DNA from 3 places in the Pantoea sp. X-Soil-MYKO-1785 genome. Region 3 is predicted to be linked to each of the others. Evidence: predicted binding sites of a transcription regulator. Region 3 holds the regulator's gene; each other region holds the start of a gene.

Region 1 (4,930 bases), 1.4 Mb from region 3:
GGCCAGACCGTGATCGGCCAGGATTTGCTCCACCGCCGCGCGATCGGCCGCGTTAATCTGAATTACCGCGCCCAGCTCTTCAGTAAATAAGGCGGCCAGCGGGTCATTGCCCAGCGCCGCGATATCCACTTCAACGCCACAGTGGCCAGCAAAGGCCATCTCTGCCAGCGTCACTAACAGGCCACCGTCGGAACGATCGTGGTAAGCCAGCAGTTTCTGCTGCGCCACCAGCGCCTGTATCGCGTTGAAGAAGCCCGCCAGCTGGCTGGCATCACGCACGTCAGCAGGCTTGTCGCCCAGCTGACGATAAACCTGTGACAGCGCCGTAGCGCCGAGGGTATTGGCCCCGTTACCGAGATCAATCAGCAGCAGCAGGTTTTCACCATCGGGCTGCAGCTGCGGCGTAACGGTACGACGCACATCTTCAACCCGCGCAAACGCGGTGATCACCAGCGACAGCGGCGAGGTCATCTCGCGCTGTTCGGTGCCTTCCTGCCAGCGGGTTTTCATCGACATCGAATCTTTACCCACCGGGATGGTGATACCCAGCGCCGGACAAAGCTCTTCGCCGACCGCTTTTACCGCAGCGTACAGACCGGCGTCTTCGCCCGGATGACCGGCAGCCGACATCCAGTTAGCCGACAGTTTGACGCGTTTCAGCGAGCCAATAGCGGTGGCCGCGAGGTTAGTTAATGCTTCACCTACCGCCAGACGGCCGGAGGCGGCGAAATCGAGCAGCGCAACCGGCGCACGTTCACCCAGCGCAAAGGCTTCACCGTGATAGCTGTCGAGGCTGGCAGTGGTCACGGCACAGTTGGCGACCGGGATTTGCCACGGACCGACCATCTGGTCGCGCGCGACCATGCCGGTCACGCTGCGGTCACCGATGGTGATCAGGAACGTTTTCTCCGCCACGGCGGGCAGATGCAGCACGCGATTCACCGCATCCACCAGGGTGATGCCATCACGCTGCAGTTCACTGCCCTGCGCCTGCTGCGTCACGACGTCACGCGTCATCTTCGGCGTTTTGCCCAGCAGCACGTCGAGCGGCATGTCGATCGGTTTATTGTCGAAATGGCTGTCGCTCAGGCTGAGATGCAACTCTTCGGTGGCTTCACCGATCACCGCAAACGGTGCGCGCTCACGCTGGCAAATCGCTTCGAACTCAGCCAGCTTCTCGGGTGCCACCGCCATCACATAACGTTCCTGTGATTCGTTGCACCACACTTCCAGCGGACTCATGCCCGGCTCATCGTTGAGGATATCGCGCAGGTTAAACTGACCGCCGCGGCCGCCATCGCTGACCAGCTCAGGCATCGCATTCGACAGGCCGCCCGCGCCCACGTCATGGATGAACAGAATCGGGTTGTCATCGCCGAGCTGCCAGCAGCGATCGATCACTTCCTGGCAACGACGCTCCATTTCCGGGTTGTCACGCTGAACCGAGGCGAAGTCGAGATCGGCATCAGACTGACCCGACGCCATCGAAGAAGCGGCACCGCCGCCCAGACCGATATTCATCGCCGGACCGCCCAGCACCACCAGCTTAGCGCCGACGGTGATTTCACCTTTCTGCACGTGGTCAGCACGGATATTGCCAATGCCGCCCGCCAGCATGATCGGCTTGTGGTAGCCGCGCAGCTCGGTGCCATTGTGGCTGGTAACCTGCTCTTCATAGGTGCGGAAGTAGCCGTTCAGTGCCGGACGACCAAATTCATTGTTAAACGCCGCGCCGCCCAGTGGGCCATCGGTCATGATCTCCAGCGCGCTGACGATGCGGTCCGGTTTACCGAAATCCTCTTCCCACGGCTGCCCGAAGCCAGGAATACGCAGGTTCGACACCGAGAAGCCGACCAGCCCAGCTTTTGGCTTAGCGCCGCGTCCGGTTGCCCCTTCGTCACGGATTTCACCCCCGGAGCCGGTTGCCGCGCCAGGCCACGGAGAAATCGCCGTGGGATGGTTGTGGGTTTCCACTTTCATCAGGATATGTGCCGCTTCCTGATGCCAGCGGTATTCGCTTTCTGCCGCGTCGGCGAAGAAACGCCCCACTTCGGAGCCTTCCATCACTGCGGCGTTGTCTTTGTAAGCAGACAGCACGTAGTCCGGCGTCTGCTCCATGGTGTTCTTGATCATCTTAAACAGCGACTTCGGCTGTTTCTCGCCATCAATAATCCAGTCGGCGTTAAAGATCTTATGGCGACAGTGCTCAGAGTTGGCCTGAGCGAACATATAGAGTTCGATGTCGTTCGGATTGCGACCCAGACGGGTGAACGCCGCCAGCAGGTAATCAATCTCATCGTCTGCCAGCGCCAGACCCAGCGAGAGGTTAGCCTGAACCAGCGCCTGACGGCCCTCACCCAGCACATCGACACTTTTCACCGGCTGCGGTGAGTGGTGAGCGAACAGCTGCTCAGCTTGCGCCAGATCACTGTAGACCGTCTCCATCATGCGATCATGCAGCAGTGCGCCAAGCGACTGCCACTGCGCCTCGGTTAACTGAGGTGCCTGCACATAAAATGCCAGACCGCGCTCGAGGCGACGAACCTGCGGCAGATCGCAGTTATGGGCAATGTCGGTGGCTTTCGATGACCATGGCGAAATGGTGCCAGGACGCGGTGTCACCAGCAGCAGACGCCCTTGTGGCGCATGTTCAGCGAGAGAAGGACCATATTTCAGCAGACGCTGTAAACGGGTTTGTTGGTCGGCGCTCAGTGGCGCGCTGACATCGGCAAAATGGACGTACTCAGCGTAAATATCACTCACCGGCAGGTGAGCGTCCTGAAAGCGGGTCAGCAGTTTGTTTACACGAAATGCCGACAGGGCGGGCGAACCACGCAGAATTTCCATCATAAGATCTCTCGTCTTCGAAACGCCGGGCGACGCTTCATTGGGCGCAACAGGGGAAAACGGGGCGTATTATAGAGAAAGCGACCTCGCGACGAAACCGTTTGCGCAAAATTTATAGCCCACCGGATTTGCCTGAAATTTGCGCAAAACCTGCTATATGAGTTGCTCAGCTTCGCTTTGTTGCGCAAAATGCCCCTCGCTCTGGGAGTTCAAAGAAGATAAATACTGCCTTTAAAAGACAGAGGCCTTAGAGCCAGCGAGAGATAACTATTTGAAACGCCTAAAATTTAATTATCTGTTTATCGGTCTGGTCGCCGTGCTGTTAGCCATGGCATTGTGGCCGTCCATTCCGTGGTACGGCGGTGGGCAGGACACGATTTCACAGATTAAATCACGGGGAGTATTGCGTGTCAGCACCATCAATTCCCCGCTGACTTACTACACCATTAATCAGGCTCCAGCCGGTATGGACTACGAGCTGGCAAAACGCTTCGCCGATTATCTGGGCGTTAAACTGAAGGTGACGGTGCGCCCGAACCTGAGTGACCTGTTTGACGATCTCGATGAAGGCAAAGCCGATGTACTGGCGGCGGGCCTGAATTACAACAGCGAACGCCTGGCACGGTATCGGACCGGGCCCGGCTACTACAACGTTTCGCAACAGCTGGTGTATCGCGTGGATAAGCCACGCCCGAAAAACCTCGGTGATCTCAAGGGGCGGCTGACGGTCGCCTCGGGATCGGCGTACCTCTCCAGCCTGAAAAGCGCCCGCTCAAATCAGTTCCCCGATCTGGACTGGGCAATCTCCACCGATCAAAGCCCGAAAGCGCTGCTGGAAGCGGTGGCGGATGGCAAACTCGACTACACCATCGGCGACTCGGTGACAATCGCCCTGCTGCAGCGCATCTATCCTCAGCTGGCGGTGGCGTTTGACGTCACCGATGAAGAGCCGGTGACCTGGTATATGAAGCAGAGCGACGATGACAGCCTGAATGCGGCGATGCTCGACTTCTTTAACGGTATGGGTGAAGAAGGCGCGATGGCGCGACTGGAGGAGAAATATCTCGGTCACGTCGGGACCTTTGACTATGTCGATACCCGCACTTTCCTGCGCGCTATCGACAGCACCCTGCCCGACATCAAGCCGCTGTTTGAGAAGTATGCCACCAGCATCGACTGGCGCCTGCTGGCCGCCATCTCTTATCAGGAGTCGCACTGGAATCCGCAGGCTACCTCGCCGACCGGCGTGCGCGGCATGATGATGCTGACCCGCAATACCGCTGAGAGCCTGGACGTTGGCGACCGCACCGATCCTGAGCAGAGTATTCGCGGTGGCAGTCAGTATCTGCAGAATATGATGGAAAAAGTGCCGCAGACCATCCCGGAAGATGAGCGCATCTGGTTTGCGCTGGCGGCCTACAACATGGGCTATGCCCACATGCTCGATGTGCGCAAACTGACGGCGCGTCAGGGCGGCAATCCGGATAGCTGGGCGGACGTTAAGCTGCGGCTGCCGATGCTGAGCCAGAAGCGTTACTACACCCAGACCACCTATGGCTACGCGCGCGGTCACGAGGCGTATAACTACGTCGAGAACATTCGTAAGTATCAGATTAGCCTGGTGGGCTATCTGCAGGAGCAGGAGAAGCGGCTGGCACAGCAGGTAGCTGCGCAAGCGGAACTGGCAAAAGGCTATCCGGCGGTTGAACCGAGCATCGCGATGAACTAGTGCTAACTCTGGCGCTGCGCCTGACGCAGCGCTTTTTTCTGCTCGCGCCGCATGCGGAAGAAGTCACTCAGCATGGCGGCACACTCTGCTGCCAGCACGCCGCTGTGCAATTCAATCTGATGATTCATGCCGGGATGGCCCAGTACATCCAGCAGCGAGCCTGCCGCTCCGGTTTTGACATCATGCGCGCCATACACCAGCCGGGTAATGCGACTGTGGACCATCGCGCCCGCACACATGACGCACGGTTCCAGCGTCACGTAGAGCGTGGTGTTCAGCAATCGATAGTTTTCCAGTACCTTACCGCCCTGCCGCAGCGCCATCATTTCGGCATGGGCGGTCGGATCGTGCTGA
Region 2 (4,930 bases), 1.3 Mb from region 3:
CGGCATTGAACCTGAGGTGGTGCTCTATCTGCAAACTCCACCGACCCGCGACACGCTGCAAATCCTGCTGCAGAAGCTGGGCATGCAGAGTATACGCCAGCTGATGCGCACCAAAGAGCCGCTTTATCATGAGCTGGGGCTGGCGGAGGAAACGAAGAGTGAGGCTGAACTGATCGCCGCGTTAGTCGACAATCCCAGCCTGATTGAGCGACCGATTGTGATTAATGGCGACCAGGCGCGCATCGGCCGCCCACCCGAAGCGGTACTGGGGATTATTTAAAGGCCGAGCGTCTCTTTAACAAAGGGGATGGTCAGTTTGCGCTGGGCGCTGATCGAGGCGCGATCGAGGCGATCCAGCGTATCAAACAGCGTGCGCATTTCGCGATCGAGTCGCTTCAGCAGGAAGCGGCCAACGTCTTCCGGCAACTCAAAACCGCGCAATCCGGCCCGCAGCTGCAACGCCTGCAACTTATCTTCGTCGGAGAGCGGCTGCAGACGGTAGATCTGCCCCCAGTCGAGGCGCGAAGCCAGATCGGGCAACTGCAGATTAAGCTGACGTGGCGGACGATCGCCGGTGATAAACAGGCGGGTATTGCCGGTTTCCAGAATGCGGTTGTAGAGATCGAAGATCGCCATTTCCCACTCCGGCTCGCCGGCAATGCACTCGATATTATCGATGCAGACCAGTGACAGTTGCTCCATCCCTTCCAGCACTTCCGGCACGAACCAGGTGCGCTTATCCAGCGGCACATAGCCGACCGCCGCACCGCGCGCTGACATTTCTGCGCAGGCGGCGTGCAGCAGATGGCTCCGGCCACCGCCTTCGCGCGACCAGAAGTAGAGATAGCTGCCATGTTGTTGGTTGAGAGCACCTTTCAGCGCGGCAATCAGCGACGGGTTCTCCCCCGGCCAGAAGCTGGCGAAGGTTTCGTCGTCAGGCAAATAGAGTGGCAATGACAATTGTGCCGGCGTGTTCAGAAGCACCTCAGCAAGAGAACAAGCAAAAAACCGGGCAAGTCTACCACAGTTTTCAGAAAGAGATGAATGGAGCGTCCCTGCCCCGATCTCAGCAAGCGACTAACGATCAGGAATCCTGGCGTTCGTCAGCTTCCAGCACCACTTCTTCCGGACGCAGCAGTGAAATCACGCGGAAGATCAGCGCTAATCCCACGCCGACGAGGGTGGCCAGCGCCATGCCTTTCAGCTCCGCCGCGCCGATATGCACCTTCGCACCGCTGACGCCGATGATCAGGATCACCGAGGTCAGGATCAGATTCTGCGCTTTGTTATAGTCCACTTTGGATTCGATCAGCACTCGGATACCGGACGCGCCAATCACCCCGTACAGCAGCAGCGAGACGCCGCCCATCACCGGCACCGGGATCGCCTGAATCGCCGCCGCCAGTTTTCCGACACACGACAGAAGAATGGCGAGGATCGCCGCGCCGCCAATCACCCAGGTGCTGTAGACGCGGGTGATCGCCATCACGCCGATGTTCTCACCGTAGGTGGTATTGGGCGTCGATCCAAAGAAACCGGAGATCACCGTTGATAAGCCATTGGCGAACATCGAGCGGTGCAGGCCCGGGTCGCGGATCAGATCTTTCTTGACGATATTAGCCGTCACCACCAGATGGCCGATGTGTTCGGCAATCACCACCAGCGCCGCCGGCAGAATGGTCAGCATCGCGACCCACTCGAAGCGTGGCGTATAGAAAGTGGGCAGCGCGAACCACGGCGCGTTTTCTACCCCACGCCAGTCGACGATGCCCATAAACCACGAGAGCGTATAGCCGACCAGCACGCCGATCAGAATCGGGATAATCGCCAGGAAGCCGCGAAACAGCACTGAACCAAACACCGTCACCGCCAGCGTCACCAGCGAGATAATTACCGTGGTGCTGTCGGGCGAACTGCCCTCAGCCGGCAGCAGACCGGCCATATTCGCCGCCACGCCAGCCAGCTCCAGACCGATTACCGCGACTATCGCGCCCATCGCCGCCGGTGGAAACATCACATCCAGCCAGCCGGTACCGGCCCGTTTCACAATCAACGCCACGATACAGAACAGCACGCCGCACAGAATAAATCCGCCCAGTGCCACCTCGTAGCCCAGTGGCAACAGCAGCAGCACCGGCGAGATAAAAGCAAAGCTTGAGCCGAGATAGGCGGGAATTTTGCCCTTACAGATAAACAGATAAATCAGCGTGCCGACGCCGTTGAATAACAGTACGGTAGCCGGGTTGATGTGGAACAGAATCGGCACCAGCACCGTGGCACCAAACATGGCGAACAGATGTTGCAGACTGAGTGGAATGGTTTGCAGTAACGGCGGTCGTTCACTGACGCCAATGGCGCGACGAGTCATCATTTATCCCCTTGCGTTCGTTTTCCCCGTTGGCTGACACCCGCGCCGACGCAGCGTCACGCAGCATGCGTGACGCTGACGCCAGACGGCGGATGTTATCCGATTGGGGATGATGCTTTTTTTGCCAAAAAAAAGCCGACTCTGCGGCCGGCTGTGCGATTTATTTGGTTCCGAAAATCTTATCCCCGGCGTCACCGAGCCCAGGAATGATGTAACCTTTGTCGTTCAGTCCCTGATCGACCGAGGCGGTGTAAAGCTCGACGTCAGGATGCGCTTTTTCCAGAGCGGCAATCCCTTCAGGCGCGGCCACCAGCACCAGCACTTTAATGCTGCTGCAACCGGCTTTTTTCAGCAGGTCGATAGTGGCGATCATCGAGCCACCGGTCGCCAGCATCGGGTCTACCACCAGCGCCAGGCGCTCTTCAATGTTCGAGACCAGCTTCTGGAAATACGGAACAGGTTCCAGGGTTTCTTCATCACGGTAAACGCCCACCACGCTGATGCGTGCGCTGGGAACATGCTCCAGCACGCCTTCCATCATGCCAAGACCGGCACGCAGAATCGGGACCACCGTAATTTTTTTACCTTTGATTTGATCGATCTGCACCGGGCCGTTCCAGCCCTCAATAGTCACTTTTTCGGTTTCCAGGTCGGCGGTGGCTTCGTAGGTCAGCAGGCTGCCTACTTCTGATGCCAGCTCGCGGAAACGCTTGGTACTGATATCATGCTCACGCATCAAGCCCAGTTTATGTTTGACCAGCGGGTGTCTGACTTCCACGATCTTCATTGGTGTTCTCCCGGAATGAGTTGAGCTAAAAAAAATCGCGGGATTATACCGCCTTTTTGCCTTCGCGCCACTTATCCTTGCGCAAGGCGGCGGCATTTACCGGGACAAAATAAGGATTGATGAAAATCGTCTGGTGCGCAATCCCGGACTCGCAAACGTTTGCCTGCGCTGGTAGAATTGCCGCGCTTTATTTAAACCACCAACCGCAACTCGCGTGGGGACCTCGCAGTGACCGACAAGACCTCTCTCAGTTACAAAGACGCCGGTGTTGATATTGATGCTGGTAACGCCCTGGTTGACCGTATTAAAGGCGTAGTGAAAAAGACGCGTCGCCCGGAAGTAATGGGTGGACTGGGCGGCTTCGGTGCGCTTTGCGCGCTGCCGCAAAAATACCGTGAACCGGTGCTGGTCTCCGGCACCGATGGCGTCGGCACCAAGCTGCGTCTGGCGATGGACCTTAAGCGCCACGATGCGATTGGCATTGACCTGGTCGCGATGTGCGTCAACGACCTGGTAGTTCAGGGCGCAGAGCCGCTGTTCTTCCTCGACTATTACGCCACCGGCAAACTGGACGTTGATACCGCTTCTGCGGTGATCACCGGCATTGCCGAAGGCTGTCTGCAGTCGGGTTGTGCTCTGGTCGGCGGCGAAACCGCTGAAATGCCGGGCATGTACCACGGTGAAGATTACGACGTGGCCGGTTTCGGTGTCGGCGTGGTTGAGAAATCAGAAATCATCGACGGCAGTAAAGTGCAGGACGGTGACGTGCTGATCGCGCTCGGCTCCAGCGGTCCTCACTCTAACGGCTACTCGCTGGTTCGTAAGATTCTGGAAGTCAGCAATACCGACCCGCTGGTTGAACAGCTGGAAGGCAAACCGCTGGCTGATCACCTGCTGGAACCGACCCGCATCTACGTGAAAAATATCCTCAGCCTGATTGAGCAGGTCGATGTGCATGCGATTGCGCACCTGACCGGCGGCGGCTTCTGGGAAAACATTCCGCGCGTGCTGCCCGACAACACCCAGGCGGTGATTGACGAGAAGAGCTGGCAGTGGCCTGCGGTGTTCAGCTGGATGCAGCAGGCGGGCAACGTCAGCCGCTTTGAGATGTACCGCACCTTTAACTGCGGCGTCGGGATGATCATTGCCCTGAGCCCGGACGAGGCGGACAAAGCCGTCGCGCTGATGCAGGCTGCCGGCGAAAAAGCGTGGAAGCTGGGCGTGATCAAGGCCTCCGATGCGGAAGAGCGTGTGGTCATCAACGGATGAAAAAGCTGGTTGTACTGATTTCCGGCAACGGAACTAACCTTCAGTCCATCCTTGACGCCTGTGCCAGCGGGCGGATTAACGGCAGCGTCGCTGCCGTTATCAGCAACCGCGCTGCTGCCTATGGCCTGACCCGGGCGCAGGAGGCGGGCATTCCCGCCAAAGCGCTGGCCGCCAGCGACTTCGCTGACCGCGACGCCTTCGATCGGCAATTGATCAACGAGATCGAGGCGTACTCGCCGGATCTGGTGGTGCTGGCAGGCTATATGCGGATCCTCAGCAGTGGGTTTGTTGCGCATTTTCATGACCGCCTGCTGAATATTCACCCTTCGCTGCTGCCGAAATACCCTGGCCTGCATACTCATCGTCAGGCGCTGGAGAATGGCGATAGCGAACACGGTACCTCAGTGCATTTTGTCACCGATGAACTGGATGGTGGCCCGGTGATCCTGCAGGCCAAAGTGCCGGTATTTCCGGACGACAGCGAAGCGGAGATTACTGAGCGGGTG
Region 3 (4,930 bases):
AAGGCCGACGCGATGTCGGCCTTTTTGTTTTATTCCGCTTCTTTAAACTTCTCTGCGGTCTCTTTAATCAGCGACTGCAGTTCACCGCGCTGGAACATCTCAACGATGATGTCACATCCGCCGACCAGTTCGCCATCAATCCACAGCTGCGGGAAGGTTGGCCAGTTGGCATATTTCGGCAGCTCTGCACGAATGTCTGGGTTCTGCAGAATATCCACGTAAGCAAAACGCTCACCGCAGGCTGACAGCGCCTGAACCGCCTGCGCAGAGAAACCGCAGCTTGGCAGTTTCGGGGAACCTTTCATGTACAGCAGGATCGGGTTTTCTGCGATCTGGCGCTGAATTTTTTCTACAGTACTCATAATTGCCTTCCTTAATTCATTACTTCGTGTTTGTTTATTGTAGCGACTTCGCCCCAGGACTGAAAACGAGATTTTGGCCGTTGCCCGATTAAATCGCCATGTTTGTTAACTCCTGTTTTCGGCCCTGTTAACCCATGATTATTAACCGCAGGTAACATATTAATAATTTGCAATAGTTTTGTAGATATAAGATGCTGAAAATGCTCATTTTCGACACAACTGTGCGTGTCCGAAAGATTAATAAAAAAAGGCGTTACGGTTTTCAGGCGAACTGGACTAGAATGGCTTCGGCACTGATCCTGGATCAGATTATTCCCAACTTTGTCGTGGTGCGTAGTGGCCCTGACAACTTAACTAAAACCGGACTATGCGTTTAATCATTACGCTTTTCATCCTTGCCTTTGCGCAACTGTTCTTCAACATCGCTTCTGCTTCCCCGCAGGCGCCGGTGAATGTCAGTTCGCATAAAGCAGAGAAAAAGAGTGCGCGCGAAGATGAGCGCCGCAAGCGTCGCCCGTTGAAAACGTCGGCGAAGAAAACACGCGTCAGCCCGATCCAGAAGCTCAAACTCAAAAAACAGAAAAAAAGCGAACTCAGCGCCAGCCATCTTTCCGCAAAGAAAAGCAAAACTCCACTCAAAACCGCCAGTAAAAAACGTTACGGCCATCAGCGTACGCTCAAAACCGCAGACGCCAGCAGCAGTGACATCGGCACCATTAAAATGAGCAAGTCACATCGTCAGCGCTACCAGAAAGCGCGTGAGACGGCGATGACCAAGCTGATGGGCCAGCTGGGCAAACCCTATCAGTGGGGCGGCACCTCACCGCACACCGGTTTCGACTGCAGCGGCCTAGTCTGGTACGCCTATAAAGATCTGGTCAAGTTTAAGATCCCGCGTACCGCCAATGAGATGTACCACCTGCGCGACGCCGCGCCGGTAAAACGCGAGTCGCTGGAGAAAGGCGATTTAGTCTTCTTCCGGATTAATGGTCGCGGCACCGCCGATCACGTTGGGGTTTATCTCGGCAACGGCAAATTTATTCAGTCACCTCGCACCGGCAAAGATATTCAGATCAGTGCGCTGGGTGAAGATTACTGGCAGCGCCACTACATCGGCGCGCGGCGGGTAATGACCCCGAAAACCATTCGTTAAGCGGCTTCGCTACGCGAAAATCAAACAGAGAAAAGCCGGGCGATGCCCGGCTTTTTCATTAGTGCAGCACCGCTGTAAAGCTAAAGGCGACGATCATCAGCAGACAGCCGACGGTAGTCATCAGGGCCAGTTTCAAATCAGTACTCATTTAGCGCTCCTTAGTCACATATTTTGTAGGGATAAGCCATTTTCCCATAGGGGCTGGTAAAAATCTCGTTTTATCCGTTCAGCCTTGTTAGAATCCTGCCTTTGTTGCGCAACGCGCGCAATCCCGGTTCCGTTTGCTCTCCTTTTCAGGCGCTCATTACCCGCCAGACGCCTGTTTACCGGTCAGAAAAGCTGCATAATTGCGGGGAAAACCCTGAGCAGACGCAAACGTTTAACATTATGCTTATCATTGCGTTAGATAAGCCCTGGAGTCCGATTTTAATGGCAACAATTAAAGATGTGGCAAAACGCGCCGGCGTCTCAACGACCACCGTTTCGCACGTCATCAACAAAACGCGTTTTGTCGCTGAAGAGACGCGCAACGCGGTCTGGCAGGCGATTCAGGAACTGCACTATTCACCGAGCGCGGTGGCGCGCAGCCTGAAGGTGAATCACACCAAAACGCTGGGCCTGCTGGCAACCTCCAGCGAAGCGCCCTACTTTGCTGAAATTATTGAAGCGGTGGAGAATCACTGCTTCGATAAAGGCTACACCCTGATTCTGGGCAATGCGCACAACGACCTGCAAAAGCAGCGTGCCTATCTCAGCATGATGGCGCAGAAGCGCGTCGATGGACTGCTGGTGATGTGCTCTGAGTATCCGGACGATCTGTTAAAGATGCTGGAAGAGAATCGCAATATCCCGATGGTGGTGATGGACTGGGGTGAATCACGCGCTGACTTCACCGACACGGTGCTGGATAATGCCTTTCAGGGCGGCTACCTGGCCGGACGTTATCTGATTGAGCGCGGTCACCGTGATATTGGCGCGATTCCCGGCCAGATGGAACGCAACACCGGCGGCGGACGTCACGCGGGTTTCCTCAAGGCGCTGGAAGAAGCAGGCATTCAGCCGCGTGCCGAATGGATCGTGCAGGGCGACTTCGAGCCGGAGTCGGGCTATCAGGCGATGCAGCAGATCCTGTCGCAGAAACAGCGTCCGACTGCGGTGTTCTGCGGGGGCGATATCATGGCGATGGGCGCGATTTGCGCCGCCGATGAGATGGGATTGCGGGTGCCGCAGGACATTTCGGTGATCGGTTATGACAATGTGCGCAACGCGCGCTACTTTGCGCCTGCGCTGACCACGGTGCATCAGCCAAAAGCGCAACTGGGTGAGAAAGCGCTGGAGATGTTGCTGGATCGCATCACCAGTAAACGTGAGATTTCTCAGACCATCGAAGTACACCCAACGCTGATTGAACGCCGTTCGGTGGCTGACGGTCCGTTCCGCGACTACCGCCGTTAATCTTCGCTTAACCACTCCTGATTAAGCGTTTGCGCATCACCCAGATAGCTGAGTAACCAGCCCGTTGCCGGTGATGCGCGATCTTCCGCCCAGCTTACGCAACAGGGACTGTCCGGAAACGCGACCGGCAACGTTAATTCTACCAGCGCTCCGCTGTCCAGTAATGGCCGCGCCAGATGCCCAGGCACCATCGCCACGCACAATCCCTCCAGCACGCAATCCAGTCCGGTCTGCCATTCCGGCACCACCAGCCGACGCTGATTGTCGAGCGTCCACGTCATCCGGCGCGGCAGCGCGCGCGAGGTATCTTCCAGCACCAGCGACGGCCAGCTGCGCAGGGTGTCGTCGTCAATCTGGCTCACCCCGGTCAGCGGATGGTGGTGCGCCACCACACAACGCCAGTTGAGCGTCCCCATGTCGCGAAAGGCAAAGCGTCCGCCGACCGGTATCGCCTGAGTGGCACCGATAGCCACTTCAACCCGATCATCGGCCAGCGCATCCCAGACGCCGTTAAACACTTCATAACTGATGTGCAACTCCATGTCGGGGAAATGGCGGTAAAAATCCTTGACTAACTGCCGGGTGCGCTGCGGCTTGACGATGCAGTCGACCGCAATACTCAGCTGTCCACGCCAGCCGTTAGCCAGCTGCTGACACTGGCGGCGGGTGGCGAGCATTTTTTTGATAACGCTGCGCCCTTCCCGGACAAAATGCTCGCCGGCGGGGGTTAATACCACCTCGCGATGCTGGCGCTCAAACAGCGGTACCGCCAGCCACGTTTCCAGCTGACGCACGGTGTAGCTGATAGCTGACGGCACCCGATGCAGCTCCTGCGCCGCGGCGCTGAAGCTGCCACCGCGCGCCACCGCATCCACCACCTCTAAAGCATATTCTGACCACATAATCTGCCTTCAAATTTTTTAACAGCAACCGGCAAATATTAGCGTTTCACAGCGGCAAACGCACCTTTTACACTCTGCCGCGTTCAACCTGCAAAATGAGAATCAGATGTCACCGTCAAAAGGATTTATGCCGTATCTCGCTCTGCTGAGCATGCTGGGCTTTTTAGCCACCGATATGTACCTGCCCGCCTTTGGCGCGATGCAGCAAACCTTTAACACCTCACCCGGCCTGATCAGCGCCAGTATGAGCCTGTTCCTGGCGGGATTTGCCTGCGGTCAGCTGTTCTGGGGACCACTGTCAGACCGCATCGGCCGCAAGCCGGTATTGCTGGCCGGTCTGGCGCTGTTTGCCGTCGGCTGCGCCGGTATGCTGTGGGTCAATGATATTTATCTGATGCTGGCGCTGCGCTTTGTTCAGGCGATCGGCGTCTGTGCCGCAGCCGTTAGCTGGCAGGCGCTGGTAGTCGATCGCTATCCGGCGGCGCGGGCCAACAAAGTGTTCGCCACCATTATGCCGCTGGTGGCGCTCTCACCGGCGCTGGCACCGTTGCTGGGTGCCTGGCTGATCGGCCATTTTCACTGGCGTTCTATTTTCCTGGTGCTGACGCTGATTGCCGTGGCGCTGATCCTTACCACCCTGCGCCTGCCGGGCAGCCGTAAAGCCAAAGGTGAACAAGGCGCACAGCCTGGTTTTTTCACCCTGCTGAAGTCGCGGGTCTACAGCGGCAACGTGCTGATCTACTCCGCCTGCTCCGCCAGCTTTTTTGCCTGGCTGACCGGCTCGCCGTTTATTCTGGCCGATCTGGGCCTGACGCCCGCCGACATCGGTCTGAGCTATCTGCCACAGACGGTTGCATTCCTGATTGGCGGTTTCGGCTGCCGCGCCCTGCTCAACCGTTTTACTGGCGCACAGTTGCTGCCGTGGCTGCTGGCGATCTATAGCCTGAGCATTCTGGCGCTGTTTGCGGTTGCGCTTTCCGGCCACAGTACGCTGGTCAACCTGCTGCTGCCGTTCTGCGGCATGGCGCTGGCCAATGGTGCCATCTACCCGATCGTGG

What was found. Region 3 encodes PurR, which represses purine synthesis genes. Its sites were predicted from a motif close to CANGCAAACGTTTGCNTG; they were not measured.
Region 1: a site for PurR is predicted at 2,938-2,955, ahead of purL (phosphoribosylformylglycinamidine synthase). Genes of this name have one in related genera too.
Region 2: a site for PurR is predicted at 3,304-3,321, ahead of purM (phosphoribosylformylglycinamidine cyclo-ligase). Genes of this name have one in related genera too.

Annotation. Positions count from the first base shown of each region.
Region 1 is NZ_AP036000.1:3,155,327-3,160,256, forward strand. It holds gene purL (phosphoribosylformylglycinamidine synthase) at 1-2,850, opposite strand, end outside; gene mltF (membrane-bound lytic murein transglycosylase MltF) at 3,119-4,576, shown strand; gene tadA (tRNA adenosine(34) deaminase TadA) at 4,579-4,930, opposite strand, start outside.
Region 2 is NZ_AP036000.1:3,084,237-3,089,166, forward strand. It holds gene arsC (arsenate reductase (glutaredoxin)) at 1-280, shown strand, start outside; gene hda (DnaA inactivator Hda) at 277-978, opposite strand; gene uraA (uracil permease) at 1,085-2,368, opposite strand; gene upp (uracil phosphoribosyltransferase) at 2,529-3,155, opposite strand; gene purM (phosphoribosylformylglycinamidine cyclo-ligase) at 3,384-4,424, shown strand; gene purN (phosphoribosylglycinamide formyltransferase) at 4,421-4,930, shown strand, end outside.
Region 3 is NZ_AP036000.1:1,795,409-1,800,338, reverse strand. It holds gene AC6I8D_RS08370 (Grx4 family monothiol glutaredoxin) at 30-365, opposite strand; gene AC6I8D_RS08365 (C40 family peptidase) at 730-1,515, shown strand; gene cydH (cytochrome bd-I oxidase subunit CydH) at 1,574-1,663, opposite strand; gene purR (HTH-type transcriptional repressor PurR) at 1,945-2,970, shown strand; gene punR (DNA-binding transcriptional activator PunR) at 2,967-3,872, opposite strand; gene punC (purine nucleoside transporter PunC) at 3,979-4,930, shown strand, end outside.